DNA from 3 places in the Priestia sp. JV24 genome. Region 2 is predicted to be linked to each of the others. Evidence: riboswitches for the same ligand, from Rfam matches in the RefSeq annotation. Region 2 holds a riboswitch; each other region holds the start of a gene.
The links. A riboswitch is a leader RNA that binds a small molecule or an ion and turns the genes downstream of it on or off. The one in region 2 is predicted to bind thiamine pyrophosphate.
Positions count from the first base shown of each region.

Region 1: linked by a shared signal. The riboswitch ahead of tenA (thiaminase II) and the one ahead of thiC (phosphomethylpyrimidine synthase ThiC) in region 2 are both predicted to bind thiamine pyrophosphate.
Region 3: linked by a shared signal. The riboswitch ahead of OK414_RS04350 (acetylornithine deacetylase) and the one ahead of thiC (phosphomethylpyrimidine synthase ThiC) in region 2 are both predicted to bind thiamine pyrophosphate.

Region 1 is NZ_JAPCIN010000015.1:315,864-319,148, forward strand. Features, by position in the region: gene OK414_RS10935 (aldehyde dehydrogenase) at 1-666, shown strand, start outside; gene tenA (thiaminase II) at 695-1,384, opposite strand; TPP riboswitch at 1,480-1,577, opposite strand; gene OK414_RS10945 (TspO/MBR family protein) at 1,804-2,550, shown strand; gene OK414_RS10950 (hypothetical protein) at 2,853-3,035, shown strand; gene OK414_RS10955 (sodium-dependent transporter) at 3,212-3,285, shown strand, end outside.
Region 2 is NZ_JAPCIN010000008.1:29,326-32,610, forward strand. Features, by position in the region: gene OK414_RS02115 (VanZ family protein) at 1-89, shown strand, start outside; gene OK414_RS02120 (hypothetical protein) at 203-391, opposite strand; gene thiC (phosphomethylpyrimidine synthase ThiC) at 369-2,138, opposite strand; TPP riboswitch at 2,252-2,366, opposite strand; gene OK414_RS02130 (hypothetical protein) at 2,448-2,738, opposite strand; gene OK414_RS02135 (undecaprenyl-diphosphate phosphatase) at 3,195-3,285, shown strand, end outside.
Region 3 is NZ_JAPCIN010000010.1:293,365-296,649, forward strand. Features, by position in the region: gene OK414_RS04340 (PTS transporter subunit EIIC) at 1-125, shown strand, start outside; gene OK414_RS04345 (MupG family TIM beta-alpha barrel fold protein) at 122-1,132, shown strand; TPP riboswitch at 1,351-1,453, shown strand; gene OK414_RS04350 (acetylornithine deacetylase) at 1,568-2,845, shown strand; gene tenA (thiaminase II) at 2,851-3,285, shown strand, end outside.

The DNA.
Region 1 (3,285 bases), on a different contig from region 2:
AAAGGGATGAATGCAGGCCAAACGTGCGTTGCTCCTGATTATTTGCTCGTGCATAAAAAAGTGAAAGCGCAGCTTGTAGAGAAACTTCGCGAAGCAATTTCTCAATTTTACGGTAGTAATCCACTTGAAAGCAACCGCTACGGCCGTATTGTCAGTGAGCGTCATTTTACTCGGCTAGTTGAGTTTTTAAAAGACGGAAATGCTATAGTTGGAGGCAGGTACAATAAAAACACGCTAACAATAGAACCTACGGTGTTAAGTGAAGTAAGCTGGACATCAGATGTTATGCAAGAAGAAATCTTTGGGCCTATTCTTCCTATGATTGAATATGAAACACTAGACGAAGTCATTCATAAAGTTCAAGAAAAAGCTAAGCCGTTAGCTCTTTACTTATTTACAGAAAGTGAAGATGTGCAAAACGTGATAACGGAGCGCCTTTCATTTGGAGGAGGCTGTATAAACGATACGCTTATGCATATCGCTACGCCATATTTGCCGTTTGGCGGAGTGGGAGAAAGCGGCACGGGTCAATATCATGGAAAAGACAGCTTTCAGACATTCACTCATTTTAAAAGCATGCTGTCTCAAACAACCAAGTTTGATTTGTCATTCCGCTATCCTTCGGAAAAACAAAGCTTGAAAATGATCAAAAAACTATTGAAATAAAAGAGCCTCCTGATAGGAGGCTTTTTCGTTATTTTGAAAGTAAAAGCTGAGAAAGCGGCCATTTTTCTTGGGTATATGCCATTTCCCAAAATAAATACTCCAGTTCACAGCTTTTGATGAAGTGATCTTTCATACGGTTACGTTCTTCTTCAGTCGCTTGTTCGGCGAGTTCATCAAGCTTGTTACAAAACCATTGTGTTGTGCCATTCATTTCTTCATTATTATAAAACTGAATCCATTCATAAAAAGGATGAGAAGGAGATGGATTTACTTGTTCTGTAATGCGCTGGCCAATTTCAACGTACGTCCATGGACATGGAAGAAGCACTGCAATGATTTCTGCTAAGCTGCCTGTATGCGCAACACTTGTCATATGGTTAATGTAGTGGCTGGCCGTCGGTGAAAGCGTCTCAGTGTGAAGGTCTTCATAACGTACGCCTGCTACTTCACAAAAATTATTGTGAGGGTGTACTTCACTATGTAATACCGTAGAAATGCCGGCATTAAAGGCTTCCATTTCGGTACGCGTGCGGCATTTTGTTAAAGCAGCGCCGTAAATGCGAACAAATGCTGTTAAGTATTCGTAATCTTGAGAAACGTAGTGAATAAGCGCTTCTTTTGGCACGTTTCCTTCAGCAATTCCTTTAATAAAAGGATGGTTAAAAATGGCTTCGTAAATATAGTTTGCTTCTTGTCTTAATTGAGATGAAAATGACATCAAAATCCTCCTTTAATATGAGGAAGTCACAAACAAGCACATAAAGGAAATAAAAAACACTCCGTTTATAAACGGAGTGGCAAAGGACAGTAAAAAACTGAACATTGCCACTTTCCTACGCTGGTATGAGCCAGATCAGGTTCAAAGGGATCAAGAAAACTTGTCTCAGCCGGTGGCACCCCTAGTGGACTTCCTATTAATCTACGTTTAACTTACCATATATTCTGAAAAATAGAAAGCGTTATGGGGAATTGTGTGCTAACAACTTTTCTTTCTTAAAGAGGAAATTTCTTAAAGCTGTTTTTAATCATTTTTGGTTAAAAATGCATATTTTTAGGGAAGAAGAGGTATTAATGAAGGGAAGAGCCGTTTTCGTCTCCGAAACACTCCCATATAAATAGAAGAAAGGAGAGAACAAAATGGCGAAATTTCGTTTGTATGCTGTATTAAATACAGTAGGCTTGGCTATTACACTACTTGTGAATTATTTAGCAAATGCCATTCCAATAGGAGGCAAAACAACGGGAGAAGCTTCTGCGCAAGTTCCTACGTTGTTTACACCAGCGGGTTATGCCTTTGCTATCTGGGGCGTTATTTATTTATTATTAACCATTTGGGTTATACGCCAATTTTTTGCAAGAGAAGATCAAAAGGAAATATATGCACGTATCGGCATTTGGTTTTTTCTAAACTGTTTGTTAAATAGTGCGTGGATCTTTATTTTCCAAAACGATTACTATAAGTTATCTCTTTTAGTTATGCTCTTTATTCTAGGCACATTAATGATTGTGTATTCCACTATTCAGCATTCTCGAATGACGACATGGTTTATGCGTCTGCCGATTTCGCTTTATCTTGGATGGATTTCTGTTGCGACTATTGTCAATGTGTTTGTCGTATTTCAAGCAAATGGAATACAGCACTTGATTGGCTTAAACGAGTTAACATGGACGATTATTATGCTGCTGGTAGGAGCTGTGCTGGGCATTATGTTTACATTAAAAAACCGAGACGCTGTTTATCCGCTTGTTTTTATTTGGGCTTATATTGCCATTGCAGTGAAGCAAAGTGGAAATCAGCCAATTGTCATTACTGTCATCATTTTAGTTGTTTTATTAGCAATTGCCATTATTGTGGGATTGATTAAACGCTATAGACGTTTTTAAAAAGAAGCTCTAGCTTTTGTAAGCTAGAGCTTTTTATGATGCTCTTTTGATTGTAAAAAAGCAGCTGTAAAAGCAATTAAGCTAATTAAAATACCAAAAGGAACAACAATTGGTACGAATGATAAAATAAATGTCATAAGTGTAACCTCCATATTGCATCGGTGCATAATGAAAAATTCAACTTTTTTAAATTGAAGTTCCGCTACTATAGTATGCTAGGCTTTATGTTTGGAGCCTATATGTTTAGAAATAAACGAAAAAGGCAAAATACGTTACATATAGGTTATATAGGAGGAGTTAAAATGGAAACATATTTAGTTGCTTACACAGATAAAGATGATATGGAATATAAACAAGTGACATGCGAGAGCTATGAAGATGCAGAGCGTACGGTTCTTCGTTTAGAGAGAGAAGGGCATATGCATATTGAAGAAATATCAAATCAAGAAGCCTATCGCGGAGACGAATCATCGTACAGAGAATGATTTTTGAATAGAAACATCAAACTTAAAATGAAGAAGCAGCTGCTTCTTCATTTTTTCTATTCTATATAGATATCGTTTTATAGAAAAAAGTAAAACGGGAATGATTTTCTTCTGCATTTATGGTACAGTACTAATCAGGTGAGTTTTGAGTTTAGAAGAGGAGAGAGTAACATTATATGAGTAAAGGAAATCAGTGGTCTTCACGCCTCGGTTTTATTTTAGCATCTGCTGGGGCAGCAATTGGTCTAGG
Region 2 (3,285 bases):
ATACGCTAGGTACATTTATAGGCTGGGTTATTATTAAAATACTATATTGGGTCAAGAACGTGCTGAAAGCACGTTTCAAAAAAAGATAAAGAGATGGAGACATAACTGAATCAATAGCTAGAAAGCAGCTACAGATATGAAGTCTACGTTTACCATCACAATGAAAAGATCCGAACGATGAATCGTTCGGATTTTTCTTCAACTAAAATATTTCTGGCTCAGCTTTTGCTTCTTGCTGATAGAAACACTTAATGCAGCGTCTTACGGAAGAATGTGAGGATTCAACGATAATGTGCTGACAATTTTGCTGAACAAATAATAACTTTCTTTCAAGCTGCTTAATTTGTTCTTTAAGCTGTTCTACTTCATTATTGATAGATATTTGAACCACTGTTAACAAACTCTTTAGCTTTTTCTTTCATTCCTTCTTTTCTTACTTCGTTTACATCTTTTTCATTTTCTTGAGCCATGTTACGAATATCTTGAGAAATACGCATCGAACAGAATTTAGGTCCACACATTGAACAGAAATGGGCTGTTTTAGCACCTTCAGCGGGAAGTGTTTCATCGTGATATTCTTTTGCGCGCTCTGGATCTAGTGACAGGTTAAATTGATCATTCCATCTAAATTCAAATCTTGCTTTAGACAGCGCGTTATCGCGTTTTTGTGCTCCTGGATGGCCTTTTGCTAGGTCAGCGGCATGCGCAGCAATTTTATAGGTGATAACGCCTTCTCGAACGTCTTCTTTATTTGGCAGACCTAAATGTTCTTTTGGCGTTACGTAGCAAAGCATAGCTGTCCCAAACCAGCCAATCATTGCAGCCCCGATACCTGATGTAATATGGTCATAGCCTGGAGCGATGTCGGTTGTAAGCGGTCCAAGAGTATAGAAGGGAGCTTCTTGGCATATTTCCATTTGTTTATCTACGTTTTCTTTGATGAGGTGCATAGGGACATGTCCAGGGCCTTCAATCATAACTTGAACATCGTGTTTCCAAGCAATTTTAGTTAATTCACCAAGCGTTTCTAATTCACCGAACTGTGCCTCATCATTGGCATCTGCAATGGAACCAGGACGTAGCCCATCGCCAAGCGAAATAGAAATATCGTATGCTTTACAGATTTCACAGATTTCTTCAAAGCGAGTATATAAAAAGTTCTCTTCATGATGAGCTAAACACCACTGCGCCAAGATGGATCCTCCGCGTGAAACAATACCTGTCGTACGTTTCGCTGTTAGAGGAATATAGCGTAAAAGTACACCTGCGTGAATAGTAAAGTAATCAACACCTTGCTCTGCTTGTTCAATTAATGTATCGCGATATGCTTCCCACGTTAGATCTTCTGCTACACCTTTTACTTTTTCAAGCGCTTGGTAAATAGGAACGGTCCCTACAGGAACAGGCGAGTTGCGGATAATCCATTCGCGCGTTGTGTGGATATCCTTTCCTGTTGATAAATCCATAATTGTATCGGCTCCCCAACGCGTTGCCCATGTCATTTTTTCTACTTCATCTTCAATAGCTGAACGAATAGCTGAATTTCCGATATTAGCATTGATTTTCACATGGAATTTGCGGCCGATAATCATCGGTTCGCTCTCAGGGTGATTGATATTATTAGGGATAATCGCACGTCCTCTTGCTACTTCTTCACGCACGACTTCAGGATCCATCTGTTCACGAATAGCGATAAATTCCATTTCGGGCGTGATGATTCCTTTTTTTGCATAGTGCATTTGCGTTACATTTTGATTTTTTTTCGCGCGCAAAGGTAAACGATTAGTGATAAAGCGCTCATACTGATCTCTTGGATCACCATCATAATACCCGTTATCCTGTGGCTGAACCGTACGGCCTTGATATGTTTCTACATCGTTTCGTTCTGCAATCCACTTTTCACGCAGAGCCGGTAATCCTTTTTGTAAATTAATTTCATAACAGGGATCTGTATAAACACCGCTCGTGTCGTATACACGTACGGGACTATTTTCTTCTTCCCCAAAAGATCCTGTAGTAGGAGACTGATGAATTTCACGCATAGGCACTTTAAGGTCTTCTCTAGATCCTTGGACATATACTTTGTGACTGTTTGGAAAAGGCTTTTTCATAGAAACTGATACATTTTGTTTTGACATTACATATTCCTCCGGTTTCGCATAAAGTGTAGCTATACCGAACCATAAAAAAATCGGGTTCTGTGATAGACAGAACCCGATGGAATAGGCGAAAAAAGAATAAACATATACTATTCTTTTCAAGACTACTTCCCTCCGCTGGTATAACCCAAATCAGGTTCAAAGGGTTAAAGAGTTTTATTGCACTCTTCTCTCAGTCTGAGCTATCAGACACCCCTAGTAGAAATAACATTCAAATTATTCAATTTACGGCTTAAGTTTACCATCATTCAGTAAAAAATCAACCCTTAAATAAAAAAAGCTAGACAATTAGCGTTGTCTAGCAGCATCGATTGCAATCACAATAGCTGTAATAATATGCATGATAAACCCTAAAAATGGAATCCAAGCAATCAGTGAAGTAACAATCCCTAGTATGTTTCCATACGCAGATAACCCTCGTCTATTAGCTAAAATGAGCGTGATAGCATGAAGAATAAATCCAATAAAAAGAGGAGTATAACTAAAGCCCATAACAATCCCCGCGCCAATTAAAGGAATTCCCAGCAAGGCTTCATACCCAGCAGTGACCCATTTCATTGTACGTACATTTCCATTCATAGTAAAAAGCCTCCTAAAAAAGATACTACTATATACGAGAAAAGAGAGAAAAAAGTTTCAAATTACTTAGGGGATATGTCGTATAAGCAAGCACTAGTTGATTAAAATGATAGATGACAGTAAAGGGGATGGAAAAAACATAATGATTTAGTCATTTTTTATACTAAAGAAAAATAGTCTAGATGATTCATTTTTAGCTAAGGGACCGGAATTTATACCGAACATAGTGACTGCTTTCTAAAATAAATAAAAGCTGATATCGTGTTTTTTGATTATAGCATGTAAGGTTTTTATTACGAATTATTAAAGATTCTTATCTTTTTGCAAATACACATTGTATTTCATAGTTTTAACAATTATGATAAAAAAGCAAGTGTCAAAATAGGAAAATAGTTGAGCATGTAAAACGAAGCGATAAGCTTATTAATTTGAAAGAAAGGCAAGGTACATAGCTTTATGTGGGAAATTATTGTAGCAATCATTTTAGGGATTGTAGAAGGTTTAACAGAGTTTGCTCCTGTTTCGTCAACTGGGCATATGATTATTG
Region 3 (3,285 bases), on a different contig from region 2:
CGTTTTTAGTTCATGCGCATCAAATTCTTCTTTATTTACTTGGATTAGTTATTGCTTACGCGGCAGGCTTTATTTGTACCTATTTCTTTGGATTTAACGATGAAATGGCGAGGGAGTTTGAATGATTGGCATTTCGTTTTATTTAAATGATAGTGATGCCCCCAAAAAATTAATAGAAGCGAGTGAGTGCGGCGTCACACGTGCATTCACTTCGCTTCACATTCCAGAAGAAAAAGGAGATTTGGCTGAACGGGCAAAAGAATTGCTTCATGTGGCTAGAGATTGTGGAATAAGCGTGTATGCAGACGTATCTAAGCATACGCCAGTTCATTTAGGTATTGAAAGCCTTATGTCGCTATCTTCACTTGGCGTATCTGGTATTAGACTAGACGATGGCTTTAGCGCAGAAGAAACTCTTTCGCTTGCGAATGAATTTTATATTGCTGTTAATGCAAGTACGTTATCCAAACAAGAAATTGAAGCACTCTTATCTGCAGGTCTTCATCATCATCAGCTGCTTGCATGGCATAATTTTTATCCGCGGCCTGAAACAGGGCTTGAAGAAACGTTTTTTCAACAGCAGACAGATTTATTTAATGAACTTCGTATTCCAGTCTGCGCTTATATTCCTGGAGAAGACGAAAAAAGAGGCCCTGTTTATCAAGGTCTTCCTACTAGAGAAAAAGACCGTAATAGATGTCCTTTTACTTCTGCAGTAGATTTATACGGATGCGGAGTAGCAGAGGTTTATATTGGAGATCCATGCGCCGGTTCAAGTTTATTAAAGCGTTTGGTTCAATATCAAGAAAGCCGCATTATTCCGCTGCGCATTCGTTCACCTCATATAGAGGGAACGTACAGCGTGCGTCCGGATGTATCAAGAGACGTTCTGCGTTTAGTTGATACTCGATCTGTAAAACCAGTGCCGCCATTTCATACAGTAGAACGCAGAATGGGAGCAATTACAATGGACAATGATGGCTACGGACGTTACAGAGGAGAGGTTCAAATAGCTAAAACGAATTTGCCTGCAAATGCTAATGTGAATGTGATTGGGTATGTGATAGAAGAAGATCATGAGCTGCTTTCGTTAGTGAGACCGGGGCAAAAACTTGCGCTTCTTCCTGTCTGAATGGAAAAACGATGTATTTTTAAAGAAGCCGATAGTTAACTAGTAAGCTTATAAAAGTAAAGAGCACACACTGCTTGAAAAGGTGTGTGCTTTTTGTTTTCCTAAAAAGGAAACTATTTTCATTGCTGAATAATGAACCTTTCTATTGAATAAAACGCTTTACTATGATAAAACTATTACAGGTAAACATATGATAATCGTTTAATTTTATAGAGATACAACGCCACTAGGGGTGCTTTCTAAGCTGAGAGAGACGAGAAGTCTTAACCCTTATAACCTGAACTAGGTAATACTAGCGTAGGAAAGAGGTATTGTAATGGATGTTTTGTATGGTATTTCCTTACGAACTCGTTATAATAATTTTTTGTATATAAACAAAAACACTTCTTTCCTGCGAAAGAAGTGTTTTTTTATGCGTAAAGGAAGGTGTCATACATGGAAGAAACAATTGATTTGCTTGTCAAACAGGTAGAGGAGCGCAAAGGGGAGCTAGTCCAGTTATTAAAAACGCTTGTTTCATATAAAACGCCGGCGCCTCCTGCACGGAATTCTCATGAAGCGCAGCGCTACGTAGCGGATTTCCTTAAAAACTGCGGTTTTTCCATCGATATGTGGGATTTATATTGCAACGATCCTATTGTAGTGGGCACGTTAAAAGGGAAAAAATCAGCTGACTATCAAAGCTTAATTATTAACGGGCATATGGATGTAGCTGAGGTACAAGAAAATGAAAAGTGGGAGACAAATCCGTTTGAAGCTGTGGTAAAAGACAACATGATAATCGGACGCGGAGTTGCTGATATGAAAGGCGGCTTGGCAGGAGCATTATTTGCAGTTCAGCTTCTAACAGAAGCAGGAATCGAACTGCCGGGAGACTTGATTTTTGAATCCGTTGTAGGAGAAGAAGTGGGAGAGGCAGGTACGCTGCAATGCTGTCAGAAAGGATATACAGCTGACTTTGCGCTTGTTGCCGATACGAGTGATTTACATATTCAAGGTCAAGGCGGAGTGATCACGGGATGGATTACGATAAAAAGCAGTAAAACCTATCATGACGGTACACGCCGAAGTATGATTCATGCTGGAGGAGGGCTGTTAGCTGCGAGTGCTATTGAAAAGATGGCAAAAGTGATCGGAGGGCTGCAAGAATTGGAGCGCCACTGGGCTGTTACAAAAAGCTATCCAGGATTTTTGCCGGGAACAAATACGATTAATCCAGCAGTAATCGAAGGGGGAAGGCATGCTGCGTTTATTGCAGATGAATGCAGGCTGTGGATCACCGTTCACTATTATCCCAATGAATCATACGACCAAGTATCAAAAGAAGTGGAAGAATACATTTTAGCTATTGCAAAAGCAGATCCATGGTTAAAAGATAACCTGCCAACCTTTGAATGGGGAGGCACATCAATGATTGAAGACAGAGGAGAAATCTTCCCGTCATTAGAAATTGATGAAAATCATGCTGGAGTACAGCTGCTTGCAAATACTCATGAACAAATTGAAGGGAAAAAGCCTCCAATCGATGTGTCAACTAGCGTAACAGATGGCGGTTGGCTAGCTGATGCGGGGATTCCTGCGGCTATTTACGGTCCGGGGAATTTAGCAAATGCACATGCTGTGAATGAACAATTAGATATGAATCAGCTTATTCAATATACAAAAGTGATGGTGCAGTTCATTTATACGTGGCTGCATACGCATAAGGAGTGATCATCATGAAATTTAGTGAGCGATTATACGAAAAGCTGCAGCCTATTTGGCGTCAAAATCATAATCATCCCTTTGTACAGGGAATGGGAGACGGAACGCTTGAAAAGGAGAAGTTTCGCTTTTACATGATTCAAGATTACCTTTACCTAATTGATTATGCCAAATTATTTGCGATTGGAGCCATGAAAGCTACCGATCTTCAAACGATGGGGAAATTTGCTGCACTTTTGGATTCTACATTAAACGAAGAAATGAGCCTGCACCGTGAGTATGCCAAGAAAATTGAAATCAGCGAAAAAGAATTAGAAAAAGCGCAGCCATCTCCTACAACGCTTGCATACACACACTATATGCTGCACGTTGGTCAAAGCGGAACATTAGCTGAATTAGTGGCGGCTCTTTTGCCTTGTATGTGGAGCTACTGGGAAATAGGAAAAGAA